3 regions of the Peribacillus sp. NPDC056705 genome follow, and region 2 is predicted to be linked to each of the others. Evidence: riboswitches for the same ligand, from Rfam matches in the RefSeq annotation. Region 2 holds a riboswitch; each other region holds the start of a gene.
What was found. Region 2 has a riboswitch for S-adenosylmethionine ahead of ACFRAK_RS10655 (sugar ABC transporter substrate-binding protein). Riboswitches for the same ligand answer to the same signal wherever they lie in the genome.
Positions count from the first base shown of each region.

Region 1: it holds a riboswitch for S-adenosylmethionine, as region 2 does, so the genes downstream of both, ACFRAK_RS08270 (methionine biosynthesis PLP-dependent protein) here and ACFRAK_RS10655 (sugar ABC transporter substrate-binding protein) in region 2, are expected to answer to the same signal.
Region 3: it holds a riboswitch for S-adenosylmethionine, as region 2 does, so the genes downstream of both, ACFRAK_RS08310 (methionine ABC transporter ATP-binding protein) here and ACFRAK_RS10655 (sugar ABC transporter substrate-binding protein) in region 2, are expected to answer to the same signal.

Region 1 is NZ_JBHTYI010000004.1:326,948-335,015, reverse strand. Features, by position in the region: gene ACFRAK_RS08285 (ABC transporter ATP-binding protein) at 66-1,211, shown strand; gene ACFRAK_RS08280 (hypothetical protein) at 1,272-1,514, opposite strand; gene fumC (class II fumarate hydratase) at 1,623-3,005, opposite strand; SAM riboswitch class I at 3,332-3,445, shown strand; gene ACFRAK_RS08270 (methionine biosynthesis PLP-dependent protein) at 3,532-4,644, shown strand; gene metC (cystathionine beta-lyase) at 4,641-5,822, shown strand; gene ACFRAK_RS08260 (type B 50S ribosomal protein L31) at 5,935-6,183, opposite strand; gene ACFRAK_RS08255 (ABC transporter ATP-binding protein) at 6,316-8,068, opposite strand, start outside.
Region 2 is NZ_JBHTYI010000006.1:154,363-162,430, forward strand. Features, by position in the region: gene ACFRAK_RS10645 (ABC transporter permease) at 822-1,826, opposite strand; gene ACFRAK_RS10650 (sugar ABC transporter ATP-binding protein) at 1,828-3,330, opposite strand; gene ACFRAK_RS10655 (sugar ABC transporter substrate-binding protein) at 3,387-4,499, opposite strand; SAM riboswitch class I at 4,616-4,721, opposite strand; gene ACFRAK_RS10660 (GTPase domain-containing protein) at 4,817-7,558, opposite strand; gene ACFRAK_RS10665 (hypothetical protein) at 8,033-8,068, opposite strand, start outside.
Region 3 is NZ_JBHTYI010000004.1:337,503-345,570, reverse strand. Features, by position in the region: gene ACFRAK_RS08340 (YheC/YheD family endospore coat-associated protein) at 1-1,045, shown strand, start outside; gene ACFRAK_RS08335 (YheC/YheD family endospore coat-associated protein) at 1,048-2,415, shown strand; gene ACFRAK_RS08330 (YheC/YheD family endospore coat-associated protein) at 2,412-3,608, shown strand; gene ACFRAK_RS08325 (YheE family protein) at 3,672-3,875, shown strand; gene ACFRAK_RS08320 (hypothetical protein) at 3,961-4,149, shown strand; gene ACFRAK_RS08315 (MBL fold metallo-hydrolase) at 4,323-5,147, opposite strand; SAM riboswitch class I at 5,431-5,535, shown strand; gene ACFRAK_RS08310 (methionine ABC transporter ATP-binding protein) at 5,604-6,620, shown strand; gene ACFRAK_RS08305 (methionine ABC transporter permease) at 6,607-7,275, shown strand; gene ACFRAK_RS08300 (MetQ/NlpA family ABC transporter substrate-binding protein) at 7,332-8,068, shown strand, end outside.

The DNA of each region.
Region 1 (8,068 bases), on a different contig from region 2:
AATCCGATAGCTTAGACTATAGTTAATTGGTACAAGTAATCAGAAGTTTAAAAGGGGGATTTTTCATGGCAGAGCTAGTGTTGGATCATATATTCAAGATTTATGATAAAAAGGTGACGGCTGTTAAAGACTTCAACCTTCGTGTTGCCGATAAGGAATTCATAGTTTTTGTGGGACCTTCAGGTTGCGGCAAATCGACGACATTAAGGATGATTGCCGGACTTGAAGACATTTCCCAAGGGGATTTATATATAGACGGCAAGCGAGTCAATGATGTCCCCCCTAAAGATCGTGATATTGCGATGGTTTTCCAGAACTATGCCTTATATCCTCATATGTCCGTATATGATAATATGGCATTCGGATTAAAACTCAGGAAAACGCCAAAAGCGGAAATCAAGCAAAGAGTCAATGAAGCGGCAAGGATTCTTGGACTTGAAGAGCTGCTAAACAGGAAACCTAAAGCCCTTTCAGGTGGTCAGCGCCAGCGTGTCGCACTTGGCCGGGCCATTGTAAGGGACGCAAAAGTTTTCTTGATGGATGAGCCATTATCCAATCTCGACGCAAAGCTACGGGTTCAAATGCGTGCGGAAATCGCTAAACTACATAAACGGCTCGACACCACAACGATATATGTCACGCATGACCAAACAGAGGCAATGACGATGGCGACACGTCTTGTTGTAATGAAGGATGGTATCATCCAACAGGTCGGTGCACCAAAGGACGTTTATGAGAAACCGATAAACGTTTTCGTCGGCGGCTTTATCGGATCGCCTGCCATGAACTTCTTTACTGGAACCTTAAAAGAAGGCACTATTAAAATAGGCGAACAAACACTTGAATTACCTGAATTGAAGATGAAAATGCTGCGTGATCAAGGATATGTCGGAAAAGATATAATTCTTGGCATCCGTCCGGAGGATTTCCATAATGAAGGTGCTTACTTCACGAAGTCCCCTAACACTGCATTCACAACCCAGATTGATGTAGCCGAACTGATGGGCGCGGAGATCATGCTCTACTCCACATTAGAGGGGCAGCACTTCGTCGCACGCGTCGATGCCAAGAATATCATCCAGGCTGGCGAAAACATCGAACTTGCCCTCGATATGAATAAAGCACACTTTTTTGACAAAGGGACTGAACATCGCATTTTAGTGGAAGAAGATGAACAGATGCAGGAAAGCATGAAGTTATCTGCCAATTAAAAGCAAAAAGACCCATTCATTATGGGTCTTTTTACGTTTATTCAAATAAAAAGGATAGATTCATTCCTGGACCAACACCACTTCATCATGTCCGCATTCAGAGCATTTCATGAGATGCGGGCATTGGCCTTTTTGAAGGGATTTAGGGTATCCGTCGTTTTCTTTAAGTATGTCGATATCCATATAAGCACTGTAATCATCAGCATAGTCCATGAATTTCCCTTTATCATCAAGATCACTGCCGCATTTCGGGCAATTCACATGAATTTTTCTTAGACCGTTGCAAAGCGGGCATAAAGACATTGTTTTTCCTCCTGTTCACGATACCTATGATCTCAGTATTTGTTCATTCCATTATTTTAACCCATGGAAACACCCTCCCTAATACCAAGGGAGGGTACTTCCATTCAATTATTTATTAACCATGTTAGCAGGATCGACCCATGCTTTGAATTCATCTTCTGTCAGGAACTCCAATTTCAACGCAGCTTCTTTCAATGTTGAGTTGTCCTTGAATGCAGTTTTGGCGATTTTGGCTGCTTTTTCATAACCGATATGCGGGTTCAATGCTGTTACCAACATAAGGGAACGTTCTACATTTTCTTTGATTTTATCCTCATTTGCAGTGATGCCCACCGCACAATTATCGTTGAATGAATGAATGCCTTCCGTCAATAATTTTACCGTTTGCAGGAAGTTATAGATGATGACAGGCTTGAATACATTCAATTCAAAATTACCTTGGCTTGCTGCAAAGCCAATTGTAGCATCGTTACCCACGATTTGAGTTGCAATCATGGTAAGCGCTTCACTTTGTGTTGGATTGACTTTACCTGGCATGATGGAGCTGCCTGGCTCGTTTTCCGGAATGGCTATTTCGCCGATTCCGCTTCTTGGACCACTTGCCAGCCATCTGACATCGTTCGCAATTTTCATTAAATCCGCTGCCAATGCTTTTAAAGCGCCGTGTGCGTAGACGATTTCGTTATGGCTTGTCAATGCATGGAACTTATTATCAGATGTGACAAAAGGATATCCAGTATCAGCTGCAATTTGTTTGGCGGAAAGTCCCGGGAATTCTTTTTTTGTATTGATTCCGGTTCCTACAGCCGTTCCTCCTAGTGCAAGGTTCAATAATTTTTGGCTGCTTTCCTCAATCATCGCTAGATTTTTGTCGAGCATCGCTTTCCAGCCGGAAATCTCTTGTCCCAATGTTAATGGTGTAGCATCTTGAAGATGTGTCCGGCCAATTTTCACGACATCCCAAAATTCTTTTTCTTTTGTATCGAATGTATCACGAAGAGCTTTAATGGCAGGAACCAATTTTTCAGCGACTTCCATAAAGGCAGCAATATGCATGGCTGTCGGGAAAGTATCATTGGAGCTCTGTGCCTTGTTAACATCATCATTCGGATGAAGGGTTTCCGATTCACCGTTTTCTTTTAACCATTCATTTCCTTTGTTAGCGACCACTTCATTCACGTTCATATTACTTTGCGTACCGCTTCCCGTTTGCCAAACTACAAGCGGGAAATGCTCATCTAGCGTTCCTTCGAGGATTTCGCCGCAAATCTTGACGATGGCATTCTTTTTAACTTCCGAAAGATCACCAAGATCATAGTTCACCTTTGCCGCAGCTTGTTTAACGTATGCAAATGCACGAACTAATTCAATCGGCATTTTTTCGTTACCGATTTTGAAATTGTTACGGCTTCTCTCGGTTTGTGCTCCCCAATATTTATCAGCAGGAACTTTCACTTCACCCATCGTATCTCGTTCGATTCTGTATTCCATGTGTTCTCCTCCTATGTTTGCACTATTCATTGAGACCAATTTGCATATGAAATGAATAATGTCGTATTATTCTTTCTCTCCATACATTGTACAAACTTTATTATTTTAAAGCAAAAATATCCGCTGACCTTTCACTTTTTCCGAAAATTGCATGACCCTTCGTGTTTATATGAAGATTCGGATATTCTTTTTTTTAGATACATAAAGTGTTGTCGCACTAGGCACCAATTAACCTGGACATGAACATCCAAGCATTATCCATCCCAAAATGTCCTTGACAGTATTTTGTATATATAGTAAATTCAAAAGAAATTGAATAATCTAAACTCTTATCGAGAGAGGTAGAGGGAATGGCCCGATGACACCTCAGCAACCTTCATTTGTTTCAAACCAATGAAAAGGTGCTAATTCCACAAGTTTGTGAACTTGGAAGATAAGAAGAATGACTCGTCCTTACTTAATCAAAGTCTTCTTCTTAAAGAAGACTTTTTTTTATTTTATATAACTCAAAGGAGCAGTGAAAACCATGTACAAAACTGAAACATATCTTGCTCAATTAGGAAACCGCAGCGAAACGGCGACAGGAACAGTCAATCCGCCAGTATACTTTTCAACAGCTTTTCGCCATGAAGGAATTGGCCAATCGACGGGATTCGACTACACAAGGACAGGTAATCCTACACGCCAATTATTGGAGCGTTCCATCGCCGATCTGGAAAAAGGCGACCAAGGTTATGCCTGCAGTTCAGGAATGGCCGCCATTTCCACTATCCTTGCCCTTTTTAAATCAGGTGATGCCTGGATTGTCAGCGAAGATCTTTATGGTGGTACATATCGTCTGTTAGAACAAGGTTTTAAAAAATGGGGATTGCAGTGTGACTATGTAAACACTTGTTGTTTGGAGGATATAGAAAAAGCCATCACTCCTCACACGAAAGCCATCTTCATCGAAACTCCCACTAACCCTCTTATGCAGCAAACGGACATTAGCGCTGTTGCCGCATTGGCCAAACAAAATAATTTACTATTGATCGTTGATAATACTTTTTACACGCCTCTTATTCAACAACCCATCCTGCTTGGAGCGGATATCGTGATTCACAGTGCAACCAAGTATCTCGGTGGTCATAATGATGTGCTCGCCGGACTGATCGTTGCTAGCGGCGCTGAATTATGTGATGCACTAGCCTTCCATCATAATGGTACCGGAGCTGTCTTGAGCCCCTTTGATTCTTGGCTATTGATGCGTGGAATGAAAACCTTGGCATTGCGGATGGAGCGTCATGAAAAGAATGCCAAAATACTTGTAGGTTACTTGTCGGAACATGATTGTGTCACGGACGTATTGTATCCCGGCAAAGGCGGCATGATTTCATTCCGTATCATTGATGAATCGGCGGTCAACCCCTTTTTACAATCGCTCTCATTAATTTCCTTTGCAGAAAGCCTTGGAGGGGTTGAAAGCTTTATCACCTATCCTGCCACACAAACGCATGCCGATATACCGCTTGAAGTCAGAACGGCAAATGGAGTTTGTAATCGCCTGCTCCGCTTCTCCGTTGGCATCGAGGATAGCGATGATTTGATTCAGGACTTGCAGCAAGCATTCGCACATGTAAAAAGGGAGGCGCTACGATGACAGGTCATGATTTTAGCTTTGAAACGAAATTACTTCATAATCAGCATAAATTCGATCCGGCAACGGGCGGTGTGAGCGTCCCCATTCAGCATGCATCGACTTTCCATCAATCCGATATCGATCAATTTGGCAAATATGATTACAGCAGAAGCGGGAACCCGACTCGCGAAGCACTTGAAGACATCATTGCCGAACTTGAGGAAGGCACTCACGGCTTTGCTTTTTCTTCAGGTATGGCTGCCATTTCAACAGCCTTCCTGCTATTGTCTGCCGGGGATCATATCGTCATTTCCGAAGATGTTTACGGCGGAACATTCAGGATGGTCACAAGCGTATTGACTCGTTTCAATATTGAGCATACCTTCGTGGACATGACGGACCTTGAAAGCGTCAAAGCTGCCGTTCAGCCAAATACCAGGGCAATCTATATCGAAACGCCTTCAAATCCGTTACTTAAAGTGACCGATATTCAAGCCGTATGTGATATCGCCAAAAAAGCTGGTGCCTTAAGTTTTGTTGATAACACATTCTTGACCCCGGCATTGCAAAAACCGTTGAATCTGGGCGCTGATGTTGTCCTTCATAGCGCGACGAAGTTTTTATCCGGACATAGTGATGTGGTAGCTGGGCTTGCGGTAGTGAAAGATCCGGAATTGGCCGCAAGACTCGGTTCGCTCCAAAACTCCTTTGGAGCGGTCCTTGGTGTCCAGGATGCCTGGCTTGTAATGAGAGGTTTGAAAACCTTATCAGTTAGAATGGAACATTCACAAAAAGGGGCAGAAAAGATTGCAGCCTACTTAAAGGAACAGCCATTGGTGAAAAAAGTGTATTATCCCGGCCTTTCCGATCATCCACAGCACGCCATCCAGAAAGGCCAGTCACTTGGAGCGGGGGCGGTCCTATCATTTGAATTGGAAAGTGAGGAAGTCTTCCGTTCTTTCGTGAACACTGTCGAGCTCCCTGTTTTTGCCGTAAGCCTTGGAGCGGTCGAATCTATTTTATCTTACCCAGCCAAAATGTCCCATGCCGCCATGCCTGATGATGAAAGGGAAAAGCGAGGCATCACGAACAGCTTGCTCCGCCTCTCTGTCGGACTTGAAAATCCGGACGATTTAATAAAGGACTTCGATGCAGCCCTCCTTAATATTGCCAAAGGGGAAGCAGTTGCTGCAAAATGATTTCAGGATGGGTGCCTCATGATTATGGGCACCCTTTTCCTTAGCATCATTATTAACTCTTTTTCAAACCCAGTCATAAAAAAAGACCATCGATTTCCCGATGGCCTGACTCTCATTTCTTCATATTATATTTATCCAGGAAGCGATCCACCCGTCCGCCTTTTTCAGCAAACTTCTGCTTTCCGGTATAAAAAGGGTGCGTATCTGAACTGATTTCCACTTTTAATAATGGATACGTTTGGCCGTCTTCCCACTCGATCGTTTCATTTGACGTTTTCGTGGAGCCCGTCAAAAATTTATACCCACTGTTGGTATCCATGAATACCACTTGTCGATAATCTGGATGAATTTCTTGTTTCACTATAATCACCTCATCGTCTGTATAGGTATATCTTAAACGTAATGATTACTATTATCAACATTTTTGCTTGAGGGTGCCGATTACGACACCCTCATTATAGTTTGGTCTTGATTATCCATCCTTATTCTGTGTTCAGCCAGCCATGCCTTTATGCGGACCAGCCTGCAGTTCATACATTTTATAATACTTCCCTTTTAACTCCATTAATTCTTCATGTGTACCTTGCTCAGCAATCCGCCCTTTATCCAGTACAAGAATTTGGTCGGCATTTTTTATCGTGGAAAGTCTATGGGCAATGATGAAGGTCGTTCTCCCTTTTTTCAGCACTTCCATTCCCTCCTGGATAATTGCCTCTGTTTCAGTATCGATGCTTGCTGTCGCTTCATCCAAAATCAATATCGCCGGATTGAATGCAAGAGCACGTGCAAAAGAGATTAGCTGCCGCTGTCCGGAAGACAATGTTCCCCCTTTTTCGATCACAGGTTCATCCAACCCTAAAGGAAGATGCTTCAGCACTTTGTCCCCCCCTACATCTCTTAATGATTTTTCAACCATTTCCCTTGTGATGCCTTTATGATTCAGACTGATATTGGAAGCGATGGTGCCAGTAAATAAATAGGGATCCTGAAGGACGATTCCCATATGCTCCCTAAGTGTCTGATGGGGGATATCCAATATATTCGTGCCATCGATTTTGATTTGACCTTCACTACTGTCATAAAAACGGAACAATAAATTCATTATGGAACTTTTTCCTGACCCAGTATGGCCAACTAAAGCGACCGTTTCCCCTTGTTTAGCGGAGAAGGAAATGTCCCATAACACATATTCATTATCTTTATAACCAAAAGAAACATTTTCGAATTGCACATTTCCTTTGTATCTGGACATGTTTTCATCACTGACTGCCAATCCCTGCTCATCCAATAAACTGAATGCCCGCTCCCCTGCAACAAGTGCCTGTTCAAGGTTAGCGAACTGATTGACGATTCCGTGAAGCGGATGAAGCAGGCGGCTGATCAAATCAACAATTGCATACATCATCCCTAAAGAAATGGCTGAACTCGCTGTAAGGGAAATCCCGCCGAAATACCAGACAAATGCCATTAGCGCCAAAACCTTAATGACCCCGATCAAGTTTCCACCCGTCAACGAATTCAAATGGAGCATTTTATTTTGATAGGAATAATGCTCCCGGTTCAGATTTTCAAAAGATTGCTTTGTCTCCTTTTCACGTCCAAATGCCTGGATGATGCTCATTCCAGAAATGGATTCATTGATCATCCCATTAATATCGCTGACCCGTTCCCGAATGATGTGATTATATTTCGAGGCGAATTTGCGGTATACCACCGTCCAGATAACGATGATCGGAATAAGTAAAAGTCCAATGGTACCGACTCGTGGATCCAGAATATACAAAGCAATCAGAACCCCGAAGATATTAATCGTACTCGAGAAGAAGTTGGCGAGCACGGTTACATATAATTCCCGAATCGCTTCCGTATCATTTGTGACCCTGGCTACAACTTTACCCGCTGGCATATTATCGAAATAACGTATCGGCAGACGGGAAATATGAGTGAAAATATCATTTCGCATCTTCTGTATGATTCGGTTCGCCGCTTTCTGTAAATAAAAACTCTGCCCATATTGAAAAATGGAGGAAAGGATGACAAGACTAAAATAAAAAGCCACAAGCTTAATGATCCGCGGGATTTCCGGTTGGTAAAACCGCAGCACTTCCTGACTAGTCAATTTCACAGCTTGCGCATGTTGCACTTTCCCATCTTTCTTGATGGTCAACGATTGGTTCTCCAAGGTTCTGCGCCCCTCGGTAGGGACAGCTTCATTTACGAAGACAAATTGATTGCCCACCTGCAGA
Region 2 (8,068 bases):
CATCAATTTTATAACTGATATTAATACCTGGTACTAATTATAAAGTAAAAAAAATCTTATGCAACTACCGGTCACTTTAAACCCATAAGAGAAAAAAAGCTGAACGACAAAGAACGATCGCTACTGATAATTAAGAAGATTCTGCTCCAAAATAGGAACGTATATCGTAGCCAGAACATCCTGTTACGCGGAAGTGACGGGTGAACCACAAGGGCAGACAAACTAGATAATCATAGTTTGCCAACAGTTTTTTTGTGGGGTTGTATAATGGGAACGTTGATTTCCTCTTCAAGCACTCGCTTTTCTAAGCAGGAGTCTCGCGCCTTCCGCTCCAATCAACTTTGCTTTTTTTTAGATGGACCCCTTTTGTCTACAAACTCAGTTATCTAAAGAGAAATCCGGTATTACCACTTTTAATTTCCTAACCGTAACGGTAACAATAGAAGTTTTTAATATTCGTATCTTTTTCCGAATAAATAATATACCAAATATCCCAATAGATTAAATAAAGTAAATGCCAGAATCCACCCAATATGTAATCGTTTATAATGTTATTAAAAGGAAAATAAGGGCCCTGTAAAAATTTACAACTGCGGTCAATGTTTATACTCCAACAATGAGGGATCAAAAAGTCCTCCTGTCCCCATTTTAGCGTAATAAAAAAGATCATTATTATTAAATAAAATGATGAAGATGCGAAAATTCCATGAACCGTCCCTTTTTAATAAGGAAAAAATCCTGTTGCATTCCAACAGGATTTTAATCAATCTTCAAAAATTCACAATTATAGGATTTCTGTAGATTAACGGGACGAAACCATTTTAGTGTTTTTGTTTGTAATAGGTTACCGCGAGCGCAAGGGCCAGCACTGTTCCTTTGACGATATCCATCGCATAATACGGAACGGACATCATGATCAAACCGTTTTGAAGGATTCCAATCAAGACTGCACCGACAAAGGTTCCAAATGCATTCGGTTTTCCCGCTCCTAAAACGGAGGAACCAATGAAGGCAGCCGCAACGGCATCCATTAAATAGGGGGACCCTGAATTGATTTCCGATGTCATGACCCTTGAAGCTAGGACAATCCCCCCGACTGCAGCTAATAGAGCTGAAAGCAGATAGGCAAGGATTTTATATTTTTTGACCGATATCCCGGAAAGTCTCGCCGCTTCCTTATTTCCCCCAATAATGTACATATAACGACCATGCTTCGTATAAGTCAAAAAGATATGGGTCGCAATCACAATGACTGCCATGATCAGGATTATCCATGGTACCTGGCCAATTTTGGCGAAAAATGGACTGATCAGACCTGTTGCGAATGTTCCGTCGGGCATGACCATATTTTGCGAAACCGTTGCCCCTTTTGTATAAGTAAGGGCAATTCCCTGGATAATGAACATGGTAGCCAATGTCATCAGCATGTCGGGAATTCTCAATTTAACGATCATGAATGAATTCAAAGCCCCTACGACAAGTGAGGCGCCGATCGCAGCTAAGATGGCGATTAATGTATCCTGCGAAAACCAGACGAACATTGATATGACGATGGCATTTGCCAATGATGCGACGGATCCTACGGAAAGGTCGAAGCCATCCACGGTCAGGGATATCGTAATGCCGATCGCAATGATGGTCACGATTGAAATGGAACGCAGGATGTTGATCAGATTATTCGTTTGAATGAAAGCTGGATTGGACACGGCAAAAATTCCAATCAGAATGATAATCGTCAATATTGTGCCGTATTTATATAAAAAGTCGAATAGTTCCGGCCTTTTCTTCGCTTTCGCTGTCTGCGTAACAGGAATGGGTATGCTCATCCTATTTTCCTCCTGTTGAATAGAATAGTAGTTCTTCTTCATTCGTTTTGCTCGTTTCTAATTCGATGACAGTGCTCCCGTCATATAACACATATGTCCGGTTGGTAATGCCGATGATTTCGGAAAGCTCGGATGATGCATAAATGACCGCTTTCCCATTCCTTGCAAGCTTTGCAATCAATTCGAATATATCCTTCTTGGCTCCAACATCGACCCCTTTCGTTGGTTCATCGAATATGTATACTTCCGCATCGGCCATAAGCCATTTTCCGATGGCAACTTTTTGCTGGTTACCACCTGAAAGGTTTTCGACAATCGCTTCCCCTGAAGGAGTTTTAATGCCGAGACTTGCGATTATTTCCTTCGCCTTTTCCTTTTCCGCCTTACGATTCACGAAACTGAACGTCTTGCAGAATTTGCCGAGGCTGGCTGCAGTCAAATTCGCCGAGACTGATTCCTGAACGAGGACCCCTTCTTTCCTGCGTTCCTCAGGTACAAGTGCCAGACCGCTTTTTACTGCTTCGTGCGGTGATTTCAAAGAAAGCTTACGACCATTCAGGAATACTTCTCCCGCTGTGATCGAAGTATGACCGAAAAGGGTTTTACAGAGCTCCGTTTTTCCCGCTCCGACTAACCCTGCCAAGCCGATTATCTCGCCTGCTTTAACATTCAAATTAACATTCTTGACTTTCTCGGCATCTGACAATCCGCTCACTTCCAGAATGACGTCTCCGATCGAAGCATTCACTTCTGGAAATTGGTCATCCATGGTTTTACCGAGCATATTCTCTACCACTTCGTTACGGGTCATGTCCTCCTTCTTTCGACAAGTGACACGCTCCCCATTCCTCATGATCGTAATTTCCTCACAGATTTCAAAAATCTCAGGCAGACGATGTGAAATGAAAATGATTCCCACGCCTTTTTGCTTTAATTCATTTACAATTCGAAAAAGTTCTGTCGTCTCCGTATGACTTAACGGAGCAGTTGGCTCATCGAGAATCAGGAATTTGCATTCTGTCGAAACGGCCCTTGCTATCAGGACCATTTGTTTTTCAGCCAAGGTAAGATCTCTTACCAGCTTTTTCGAAGGGACACGAATTTTCATATCTTCAAGAATATAAGAGGCTTGTTTGTGCAGCTCTTTCCATTGGACCCTCTGTTTTTTTCCCATGTTTTGGACCATATCATTCAACATTACATTTTCCCCAACCGTTAAGTAAGGGATGAGGGCTGTATCCACTTCCTGATAAACAATTTGAATGCCTTGTTCCTGAGCCGCTTTTGGCGAGCGGATATCCCGCCTCATCCCATCAATGAAAATGTTACCTGAATAATGAACATGGGCTCCCGATAAAACTTTCATTAACGTCGATTTTCCTGCTCCGTTTGCACCGACCAATGCGTGGGCTGTCCCTGATTGAACGGAAAAGTCAACTTCACTCAGCGCCTTCACCCCTGGAAATTCAATCGAAATCTTCTTCATTTCTAGTTGCGTGCCCATGTCCATTCCCCCTTATTGAACAGACACTCCCTTCACTGGAAAGAGAGTGTCTCTTTTTACTTTTTATAATGGTCTTTTAAAACTTTCATCCAATCTTCTTCAAATTCCGTAGATTCACCCCAACCATCGACAATACCAGACAGATTTGCCATGTTTACCGCTTCTTTTGAAGCCTGGACTTGCTTTTGTGAAATAAGTGAAGCCTCTAAGTCATAGGTTTGCGGAGTATCTTCGCCCGCTAATTTTTTAGCCAATATCCTCATATTCACTGCACCGATCAGCTTGGGATCGACCGCTGCCGTGTAGGACCATGAGCTATCAGCCGATTGGATTTCCTGGAGATCTGCATTAGATACATCAACACCATATATCTTCACTTCATCGCGGCCCGCTTCTTTAATCGCCCGGGCTGCACCGATGGCAAAGGCATCCCAAGTTGCGAAAATGGCATCCAATTTACCTTTAGGGTATTTATTCAACATTGCGGCTACAGCATTTTGTGTCTGAACCGAAGTATCAGCAGATGCCACCCCGAATCTTTCGACTTCTTTAATCCCAGGATTTTCTTTTAGTTTTTCCTGATAGACTGCATTTCTTCTTACCATTGGCGGGAAACCATCCACCCAAAGATAGGCAATTGCCGCTTCACCTTTCTGCTCTTTTAACAGTTTATCAAAAGCCAGTGTGGCCAACGCTTCATCATCCTGTGAGGTTAATGTCACGCCATCAATTTTAGATAGTTCGCTTATTGAATCGAACGTGACAACGCTTTTACCTGCATCTACCAACTTCTGAACGTCATTCACAGTTGCTGCATCATCACCATGGGAAATGATATACCCGTCGTAATCTTCCTCCAAAGCCTGCGCTATCGCATCATGAAATTTAGCCGTATCACCATTGGCTGTATATGTATCCACTTGAAATCCCAGTGCTTCCCCTTCTTCCTTCGCCCCCGCCAGGTATTGGGCCGTATGATCATCACCGCCAATTTTTCGGATCACTTTGATCTTGGCTCCATCCCCATCTGCAAATCTTTCCGGTACATTTTCAAATGATACTTTTTCTTCTTTCTTCGATTCTGTGGAACTCTGCCCAGTGGAGCACCCTGTTAAAAGCAAAGCCGAAGCGATGGCTGAAATGAATATTCCTTTAATAGACCTTCTCATCTTGTTTTCCCTCCATATTTTCAATTTAGTCTTATCAGTTTAGTTGGTGTAAATCCCAAAATAAAAACCTCTCTAATATAGAGAGGTTTAATCAGCTGTTTTGCAGACTTGTCCCTCTCTTATCTGTCAAAACATTTCTGTTTTGCAGGATTTAGCACCAATTCCTAATGGAACGGTTGCTGGGCATCTTAGGGCCAGTCCCTCCGCCACTCTTGATAAGAGATATATTGTGTTACGTTTTCGTAATTATCACTTTATAGGGATATAGTCGTAAAGTCAATAGATTTTTGAATATTTGAAATGTTCCTTGTTATTTTTTATTTTCTTTGAAGCTGGGCTAGACGCTTTTTCTCGATTTTTTCAAGCCTCTCCAACTGCCTTAATTTCACTTCGAACAAAGTGATCGGGTCACGGTAAACTTCCGGATTTTCTTTCATATGCTCCAATGCAGCCTGGTAGTCTTTAATCTCGGTCTGCGTTTGTTCAATCGTTTTTTGAAGTAAAGCAAATGAACTGCGATAGAAAAGTGAGATGTCCCGATCCAAAGATTTTTCAAACAATCCAAATTGGGTAAGGAAACGTTCCGTGATCATTTCCGCAACATCCAGGTAATCTTCACTTTCCAGATATTTCTTATAACGATTGTACATATTGGCTTTATTTTGCGGTATCGCCCCAAACAGCTTCCCTGCTCCTTTAAGCAGCAATTGTGATGGAGTCCTGCGCAAAAGGATATTAACGTTTTCGATGCGGATACTGCTTGTCATCCGATCGGCATCACGGCGCCAGTCATCCAATACCCTGAAGTCTCCTGCAAGCGTAATCCGTTCTTCTTTGTATAATTCATTGAATCCGGCACTCATCTCATCCATAAACTGCTGGCTTTGTGAGAACTCCATTTGGGAACTGGCAATCCAGTCTTGTAGAGAACGATAATATTGAGGCATGATCTTATCAGAAATGAAGTTTTGAATCCGCTCATTCATTTCTTGGTTTAACTGTACATGGACCTGACTGAAATCACTGCTTTCCGTTAATGATTTAGAGCAATCCTTCAGTAATTCAGGAATTTTAGTAGAAAGCTGATTTTTCACTTCATCCTTAAGCAGACGATACGACCTTATGATATTTTCACTTTTTTCTTTTTCCAAATCAGCCAGTTGATTGACCGCCCCATTCAGTTTGACTTCCATCTGTTCATTCCAAGAGATGGAATGCTCGCATTTCCGCTCATTGGCTGCCCGTTTTTCTAACAGATAAGATAAAGTTTTACGAATGAATGCAAGGATTTTCTCAGATCTTCTTTCCTTCCAATTCTCATCTTGGTAATTCGATTGAAGGAAGGCTGAAAGGTCCTTCAATTGCTGCTTGCTATCATAAAGTTTGGAGAAAGCGAATACTTTTGCATTCGGGAAATATGCATTCACTTTATCCCATGTTTCGTCTTCCATCCGGACTGCGACCTGATCACTGTATATCGTATCCATTTTATTTAATAAGAAATGAATCGGCAGTTTCGGAGCCATCATTTGAATTTCCAATAACAGATCCCGTTCGCTGCCGGTGAAAGGCGCCCGGGCGTCCAGGACGAACATCAGTCCATCACTGCCATGTAAATAGCCTTGGAAATCGGATTCCACGCTTTTTTCCCCATTGAACCCCGGTGTATCCAATAATCGCAGACCATTATTTCTTAGGTAGTCACTTATGATTGTCACATCAACAATAGTCCCGCGCTGGCGGCGTGTTTCATCCAATTCAGCTAGCTCCATGACAACCTTTCTATCTGTATCGGTAATTTCAAGGATTTCCAAATCATCCCCGTCTTTGACACTGACTAAGGATGAATGATCTTCAGCGGCAATGCTCTCGCCAACAATTGACTGAATGAAGGATGTCTTGCCATTTCCTGTACTTCCTACAAGAAGAAGATTGAAATTTCCGGTATCCTTAAGCCCCTCAACCATCCATTTAAGCTTATTGCCAACCTTTAGGTCATTATCTTCAGCCCACTGGATAATGGAATTGAACAGTTTCTCTCCCGCTTCCAGTCCGCCTCCTAATTTAGGCGATTTCACCAACAGGCTTTCTGCATCCTGAATGACCAGCGCATTGATCGTATCCGGGAAGATTTCATTCCAGGACAACGCGGATGCCGCCGCAAACAACGAGAGCTCCCCATCTGCGATTTTGAGCCAGTTTTCCAGTAACCTTGGCACGACAGGACTTAAATCTTTGATTAGGTGCGTTCCTTCTAAAAGACCTGCATATGCATCCCTGTAATAGACGGAAAGCTCATCCCATACATCAGCATGGTTCAATTCAATGGTATCTATCAAATTATTAATCACTCTTAGCCATTCGAAATAAGAATCCGTATATTTATAATTTTTCCAAAGGGCAACCGTCACCTTTTCGAAACGTTCCTGGTCAAGTGTGTATAGCGAACCAAGGACAGTTGAAAAATAATCCGGATCCATCGATTGGGCAACCCCCTGCTGGATATACGTCTTCAGCACATCGAACCAGCCCATTGATTCTGTACGGATACTTTCATTAGCCGCTAATACCACCGCACTGTTCCAATCCTTTTGTTCTTCAAAAAAGGCGCGTGCGATTTCCGTGACATTCGGGTAATCCGGTTGAAACTCGACTGCTTCTTTCACGACTTTGGAAGCTAGGTCATTTCTCGATTCCACTATGTACAGGGAAAAAAGTTGCAAAAGAACCTCTGTTTTCAAGACCGCTTCTTCCGTATCGACGGATTTATAGATATCCTCTGCGGTTGAGTACATTTCCAGTTCAAAATAAGCATCAGCGATGTTTTTCTTCGCCCATGGACCAAGTTCCCCTTCTATGTTCTCCCATTTAAAAATGGCTGCTTCATAGTCATGATGCTGAAAATATACTTCTCCTTGAGCAAATCGAATGGCGGTTAAATCCGCTCTTTCCTTTTTTTGTTCCACGAGAAACATTTCACCCAAAGCTTGAATCGGGTGCTTCCTTGTATCCTCAACCATCGTTTCATAGTATTTTTTTCCGATCAGCCGTTCGTCCATCTTTATTCCCCCGATATATTTCATATTTTCAATTAAAGGAAAATCACTGATTCCATAAGCCTTCTAGTGGACCTAACTTCAATCTATAGATTCCTTTAGTTAAAAAATCATTTACAAAACCTTAAAATATTATTTTAGCAAAACAATATGGTAACAACATGTCACCACTCTTACAATTTTAAAACAGAAACAAATGGAACTGTAATGTTTTTAATAAAACGATATAGAAATGTCATTTCCATATTCGAGAAAAAATGTTTTTTCCCGTTTTACCACATACCAGCTAGAGGTGGACGAATCATTCTTTATACCTCCAAATTACCAGAGGCCCGGCCCTAAAAGCAAAACCCCCCTGCCCCGTCCATTACTAAATCCCCATTTTTCCATTCATATAAAAAAGCAGTACCCTCATTCATAAAAGGTAACTGCTCTCTGATAAGCTCTGAACAGTCGTTGTCCTTTGACAAATTAGGATTATACCCCTGTACGCTTACGCTGGTTATTCGGCTT
Region 3 (8,068 bases), on a different contig from region 2:
GGATACACATGAAAACAACTACTTCAACGAAATAGCCAAAACCGCTAAATCATTTAATATGAAAGTTTGTAAATTCTCACCTGAAAATATTGATATGGATCTTAAAAAAGTGCGTGGCGAGCGTTTTGATGCCGAGAATGAAAATTGGATCGCCACATCTTTTGATTTACCTGATTTTGTATATGATCGCTGTTTTCACGGATTAGTCCGTGAGTCAACGGAAACCCGACACAAAATCAATTGGTTAAAAGATAACTCGAATTTCTTAGGGCTGGGCCTTCCTGGTAAGTGGGAAGTGTATCAAATCCTAAAAAACCATCCACACCTGCAGGCATTTTTTCCAGAGACCGTACAAGTGGCGACACCTGAAGATATTACCGGGCATTTGGAACGCCTGGATAAAATCATCATCAAGCCTGAATTTGGTGCAGGCGGTACAGGAATTTATCTCCTAACAAAAACCGAAGGCGGCATTTTGGTATCCATGACGAAAAAGGGCACCAAATATGACCGCCCATTCTCCTCCAAATCACAGCTTAACAAATGGCTGCAGCATTTATTAAATCGATACCGTTACCTTTGCCAGCCATATTTAGAACTTTGCAACCAAAATAATGAGCCATTCGATTTACGGATTTTCCTTCAAAAAAACGAGAAGAATCAATGGTTGGAACGGGGCCGCGGAATTCGTACGGGACAAAAAGACGGAATTACTTCAAATCTTGCCACAGGCGGGGAAGCCATTTCATTAGAGACTTTCAACAAAAGAAACCCGGAAACGATTTCGATTGCTGTCGAACAAAAGATTCAGCATATCCTTCGCACCCTGCCCGTAGAAACCGAAGCTGTCTTTGAAAGATTATTCGAATTGGGGATTGATTTAGGCATCGATAAAAGAGGCCAATTATGGATCATGGACATCAACTCCAAGCCCGGAAGGAAAATCATTCAGGCACTACAGCCGGAGACCATGAAGGATATCCATCGCGCACCGTTTCAATATAGCCAGTATTTAGCCGAACATCTTCAGAAAGCAGGTGAATAGAAGTGAGAAAGACTTATCCTGCCGAAATTGCCTCTATCCCTGGCAATGTTCTCTACTATCCTTCAGAGCTTGGAGATTTGGCAGAGATTGAATTAATTTATTTCGGACGGCATTCATGTCCTGCCATCGTCAAACAAAACCCAGCCGTCAATCAGTCAATCGTCCTATCGGAAAGCCTTGCGGAATCCCTACTATTCGATCATACCGATATTCCCCTTCATTTATTCATTTACGGCAAGAGCATCCATATCGGACCGCTTGTCGGAATATTTTCCTCAGGGTTCACTGGCGTTTCAAACAAACCATTAGGGGAGAGATCGGAATTTTTCGCAAAACTCCTTTCGCTTAGCAGGACCACGGGCTGTATCCCCTTTGTTTTTGGAGAGAATGTAATCAATTGGGATGAGGAGACAATCAAAGGCTATGTGTTTGCTAACGATCATTGGCACATAAATGAATTTCCTTTCCCTAATGTCATCTATGACCGACTCCCAAATCGGTTGACGGAAAACCGCGATGGACCTAAAGAAGTGAAGCGGAAATTCCAAAAAAAATATACAATACCATGGTATAATCCTGGATTTTTCAATAAATGGGATGTAAATGAAAGGCTATGCGCAGATGAGCGGGCATTGCCTTATTTGCCGGAAACATATCCATTTCAATCCATGTCCGTGGTGGAAACCCTTCTTTCCCATTACCGGCAAGTTTATATAAAGCCCATTCACGGCAGCCTCGGTCTAGGGATTCACCAAATTCTTTATGATAAGCATGAGGATGTTTACTATTGTCGCTATACAAATGAAGCAAAAGAAAATAAACTGCAAAAATTCCCTACATTGGAATCCATCGTTAAACATATTTTTCACGACCGACCGCTTGAGAACCTTATTGTACAGCAGGGCATCCCATTAATTCGATTTGAAAAACGTCCAGTGGATTTCCGGGTCCATACGAACAAGGACAGTAATGGAAAATGGCAGGTAACCGCGATTGCCGCAAAAATCGCCGGTGCCGGCAGCGTCACTACCCATATTAAAAGCGGGGGTGTCATCAAAACGGTTGCCGAACTGTTTGGAGATGACGATGAGGCGAAAGAAGTCGAACGAAAGCTATCGGAAGCCGCGCTGATTTTAAGTGACAGTATTGAAAAGAACTTGGACGGCATCATTGCAGAAATAGGATTTGATTTTGGATTGGATAAAAAAGGGCAGGTTTGGATGTTTGAAGCCAATTCCAAACCTGGACGTTCCATATTCGCCCATCCAAAACTCAAGGATTTCGAATTGCTGACCAGAAAGCTAAGCCTTGATTATGCCATTTATCTTACGGAACAGACGATTACGAAATCAATCAGTGTACCGCGATGAACATTTTTTACGATAGCCCCACTGAAAATTGGTACCACAATCATGAGAATGCTGAACTTTTCGCGGGCTCTGCCAAAGAGGAAATCAGCTATAAAAAGGACCATTCGAATCAACCCCTGATTCCAATCACGATATATCCCGGTAACCGGATGCTCACCGTCGGAATTTTAACTGTTTCCAATCCCAAAAAGGAATCAGGTTTGGGTGGAAACCTGACCCTTTTTCGGGACCTATCATTATATTTATTAAAACATGGAATATTGGCGTATGTATTCACAGGAAATGCCCTTCATCCCGATTCGTTGAGAGGGTATGTTTTTTCCTCCATTTCAAAGAAGTGGATCGAATGTAAAGTACCCTTCCCTGACATCGTCTATAACCGTATCCCTTCGAGGAGCTATGAGGCGTCAGAGGAATTCCAACATCTTATTACACACTTTAAAGATTCCCGAATGAATCTATTCAACCCCTGTTTTATAGATAAATATGTAATGTTCGAAGCATTAAATGAAGATGGATTCCTCACAAAACACCTTCCGCCCACAACGGTCTTACGAAACAGCGATTGCCTTTATTCATTCCTGGAGACCTACAGGCATATATACCTTAAACCCTGCAAAGGAAGCCAAGGGAAGGGCATTTATACCATAATCAAAAATGATGATGATACACTATTGTTCAATAGCTTGAAGCATAGTGAGTCCTTCCCGGATTTCGCATCATTCTGGGAAACAAAAAAAAGGGATTTATTAAAAAGGAGCTATCTTGCTCAACAGGCGATCAGACCAAAAAAACTTTTTGGACACCGTTATGATTACCGGATTCTCGTCCATTATGAAAAAGGTTTTTATAAAGTGACCGGCAAAGCGGTAAGGATGTCACAAACTCAGGAAATCACCACCCACACTCCCCGAGGGGGTAAGCTTTTTCCTTATCAAGACCTGCAATCAAGAAGCCTGAATCAAAAATTAGCGAATATCGCCCAAAAATGCGGAGAGATTCTATCGAAAAAAATCGGGTTTCTCGGAGAGTTTTCCATTGATATAGGGGAAGACGAATCGGGTTCGCTCTTCATATATGAAGTGAACTCAAAGCCCATGCAATTCGATGAAGTGGAAATTGAAACAAACAGGCTTTTGCATTTAAAAAATCTTTTCATTGAATTAACTTTTCCCAACCTGACAATAAAATAACACCTCCAGCTACCGTTTTCCATTATAATTAAATGAGAAACTGTATATATGGAGGTAATACATATGATCACTCATTTTCAATGGGCACCATTGCATAAAAATCTGCCGGGATGGAAAATTTCCTTTTATTTCAACAAGAAGGCAGTCCAAGCCTTGTATCATAAAGATGGATCCATCGAGTGGACAGCTAACCCGCCTTCCGAAACAGATGAAACCAAACTCAAAAGCATGGTACATGATTTAATGATCTTCCATGTATATGAATGAACCCTCATTACATTCATGAAATCCTTAAACAGAATAAAAAAAACTCCTTTGCCTAAACTAAAGAAAAGGCTAGGAGGGATTAATTTTGGATAAAGAAAAAATGACATTTTTGAAGGATACCGAATATGATGGCAAGGACTCCGTTTACCTGGATATCGACCGTATCATCAATGAAGGAATGGCAGGCGGAAATGTGTATGAAGTCGCTAACCTTCAGAACATCGAAGAAGCACATGATTTTTATGATGAAACAGATCCCAATGAAAATAAATAATTTATGTGGGCCCTCTTATGGAGGGCTCCCCTTTTTTACTTATCCCGTTCATCTCCCGCTTGGACTGCATTCCCCCTATAAAAAGTCCGTCTTTTATAAGTAATCAAGTAAAACAACATCCTGGATGGAAGTTGTTTGAGTGACAAATAGAAAACATTAGCCTGAAATAGCATTCAAATAGTTCCATTCTCCCTCGCACTTAAAATATTTTCGTTTAATATCGATGTAATGATATGCTCTGAATCCCATTCATGCCCAGAAATCTCGATAAGGGGATAGCGATTCGGTAAAACGGCCTGCTGGATTTCATGAACGGTCAGCCCTTGAGAATGCAAGCGTAAAATTTCACCTTGTAGGTTTTCCAAATAATCGAGCTTTTTCCGAAACATGACCTTCCCATCAGGGACATGCCCAGCATGGCAGCAAAACACTTCCCCGAAGTCATATTGAAGTAATCTTTTAATGGAACCGATGATGACCGGGACAGACTCTTCCCGTAAGACAAGTTTTGTTTTTGGTGTTACGAAAAGGTCTCCTGAAAAGAGCATGCCATTACTGTGATTCAAATACACCATATGGTCCTTTGCATGACCAGGGGTAAAAATCGGCTCCCATGTTTGGGTGCGGGAATGAATGGCCTTCCCTACCGGCTCAGCTTTAAAGGCGTCTCTCTTTCCCCAGAAAATTTTACGATATTCAGGATATACGGCATCCTTTGCACAAACCTCAACCGACATCGGGTGAATGAAAAGCGGGACCTTTTTATTTTCCTGTATCCATGCAGCACACCCGGTATGGTCTTCATGATAGTGAGTCAAGGCCACTGAGTCGAAGTCTGCGGACTCATAGAATGGAATGAGCTCTTCCAATAATATCTGTGCGCCAGTATCTATCAATAGACCATCCGTTAAAAAGACATAAACACTCATCCCCGATTTGTTCCCGCCAGGAGTCCCGTTCACACAAACCACATCATTTATCGTGTTAATCTCTAACATTCAGTTGCCTCCCCATCATTACACAAATATAGTTTCGTCTTCCTTTTTTTAACTTTAACTATAACAAATGTATTACCACTTTACCCTTTTGACAAGGAAATTTTGGAATAATTAACCTGGACAATAAATGCTGGATTATAGCAAGATAGCCCTTTTTAACGGACCTTTCTAAACTTTAATAACAAAAAATCACCCCGAAAATTACAGAAACGATTGACATTGTTGAATTTTACAAATAATATAGATTATATTGAAAAACTTGAAATATTCTAAAATAATAATTTACTTATCAAGAGTGACGGAGGGATCAGGCCCTGTGATGTCCGGCAACCGCCCTTAGGGAACGGTGCCACTTCCTGCAGAATGATTGCATTCTGAAAGATAAGACGAGATATAATTTCGCTGCCTCTTTCTGAATGATAGGGGCAGTTTTTTAATGTTTAAGGGGGAAAGCTTATGATTGAAATCCGTTCAGTCCGAAAGGAATACGTCTCGAAGAAAAACCGAGTTACCGGAGTGGATAACGTGTCTTTAACCATTCAAACTGGCGAAGTGTATGGAATTGTCGGCTACAGTGGAGCCGGAAAAAGCTCATTACTCCGCTGCTTGAATTTGCTTGAACGTCCGACAGGTGGAAATATCATCATCGACGGCATTGATTTAACCTCTTTATCAAGTAAAGAGCTTCGTAAACAACGGCAAAAAATCGGAATGATATTCCAACACTTTTCACTGGTCAGTTCAAAAACTGTTTATGAAAATGTCGCTTTCGCCTTAAAGGCCGCGCATCGATCGAAGGATGCCATCAGGTTACGTGTATTGGAATTGTTGGAAATCGTAGGGCTCAGCGATAAGAAAGATGTCTATCCGGCGCAGCTTAGCGGTGGACAGAAGCAACGGGTAGGCATAGCCCGTGCCTTAGCAAATGACCCCACTGTTCTATTATGTGATGAAGCGACTTCAGCACTTGATCCAACAACTACAAAAGCGATTTTACAATTATTGAAAAAGATAAGCAGTAAGCTTGGCATCACCATCGTGTTGATTACACATGAAATGGAAGTGGTCAAAGAACTATGCCACCGTGTCGCCGTCATGCAGGATGGCCGTGTAATTGAAGAAGGTCCCGTTTATGAAATATTTTCACAGCCTAAGCAGGAGTTAACGAAGCAATTCATTAGCAGTGTTCTGGATTTCGCACTCCCTCCGCACTTGATTGAAGAAAGTAAAGGTACGATCATTAAAATTCAATTCGAAGGGCAAACCGCTGGTGAGTCGATCCTTTCGGATGCTCTCCAATCCCATTCAGTAAAGGGGAATATTTTACACGGTAAAATTGAGTATATCCAGGATGTCCCTTTAGGCATTTTAATCATCGAGTTAATAGGCGATGCCGCTCAAGTTCATTCGGCATTGCAATATATAAAAAATCGTTCCAGTTCTGTGGAGGTGCTAAAACATGTCACTGCTTGATTCCATCGTCAATATTTTACCTGATCTTAATAAAGCCTTTCTTGAAACGATTTATATGGTCGGTGTTTCCCTTGCAGTAGCCCTGTTGATCGGTCTACCGCTTGGAGTATTGCTGTTTACGACAACAAGGAATTTATTTTTTGAAAATAGTATCGTGAATCGATCTCTAGGATTCGCAGTCAATATTGTCCGTTCAATCCCTTTCATCATTCTCTTGGTCGCCCTTCTTCCTTTAACGGATCTTCTAACTGGATCGACGATAGGCCCGAGAGCTGCTTCTGTATCCCTGTCGGTGTCCGCAATACCTTTTTTTGCAAGAATCGTTGAAACGGCATTACGTGAAATAGACAGAGGCGTGATTGAAGCTGCAATTGCCGTAGGAGCCACTCCATGGATGATCATTAAGGATGTACTTCTTCCAGAGGCAAAACCGGGTATCATTCAAGGACTGACATTAACGACCATTTCGCTTATCGGTTACTCAGCGATGGCAGGGACAATCGGCGGGGGCGGAATTGGCGACCTGGCCATCCGGTACGGTTATTACCGTTATGACAACACAGTCATGATCACGACGATCGTCGTGCTGATCTGCCTTGTGCAAATCATTCAAATGGTTGGTGACAAGGCCTCATACATAGTTAACAAACGATAGGGATCAGTCATTTTTTCAATGATTCAATACATTTCATTAAACAGGAGGAATTTCAAATGAAGAAAATAGCTTCGTTATTATCAGTCTGTGCACTTGCCCTTGGGTTGGCAGCATGCGGGAGTGATGATGCATCCCCAAAAACTGAAGACAAAAAAGAATTGAAGATCGGGGCGACTACCGGGCCCTATGCCGATATGGTTAAAGAGGCCATCAAACCAGGTCTGGAAGATCTCGGTTACAATGTAGAGATCGTCGAATTCACCGACTATATCCAGCCGAATAAGTCCCTTGGCAACCATTCGATCGATGCCAACCTTTTCCAGCATAAGGTGTACATGGATAACTTCGCTAAAGAAAATGATTTAAAGCTTTCCGACCTTATCATAGTTCCAACAGCACCAATGGGCATATATTCGAACAAGTATAAATCATTGAAAGAAATTAAAGACGGTACATCCCTTGCAGTGCCCAATGATCCGGTTAACCTTGCACGTGCACTTAAAGTGCTGGTGGATGAAGGGTTGATTGAAGTTGATCCAGATGTCGACCCTTTAAAAATATCTGAAAAGGATGTAACGAAAAATCCAAAAAACATCCAACTCAAACCATTGGAATCCGCTCAATTGCCTCGGGCAACAGACAGTGTTGACCTATCAGCGGTCCCTGGCAACTTCGCTCTTGCAGCGAAAATGGACCTCCAGGATGCCCTTGTTTTAGAAAAAATGCCGGATATGTATCGAAACGTTGTTACAGTGAATACAAAAGATGTAGATTCCCAATTTGCAAAGGATAT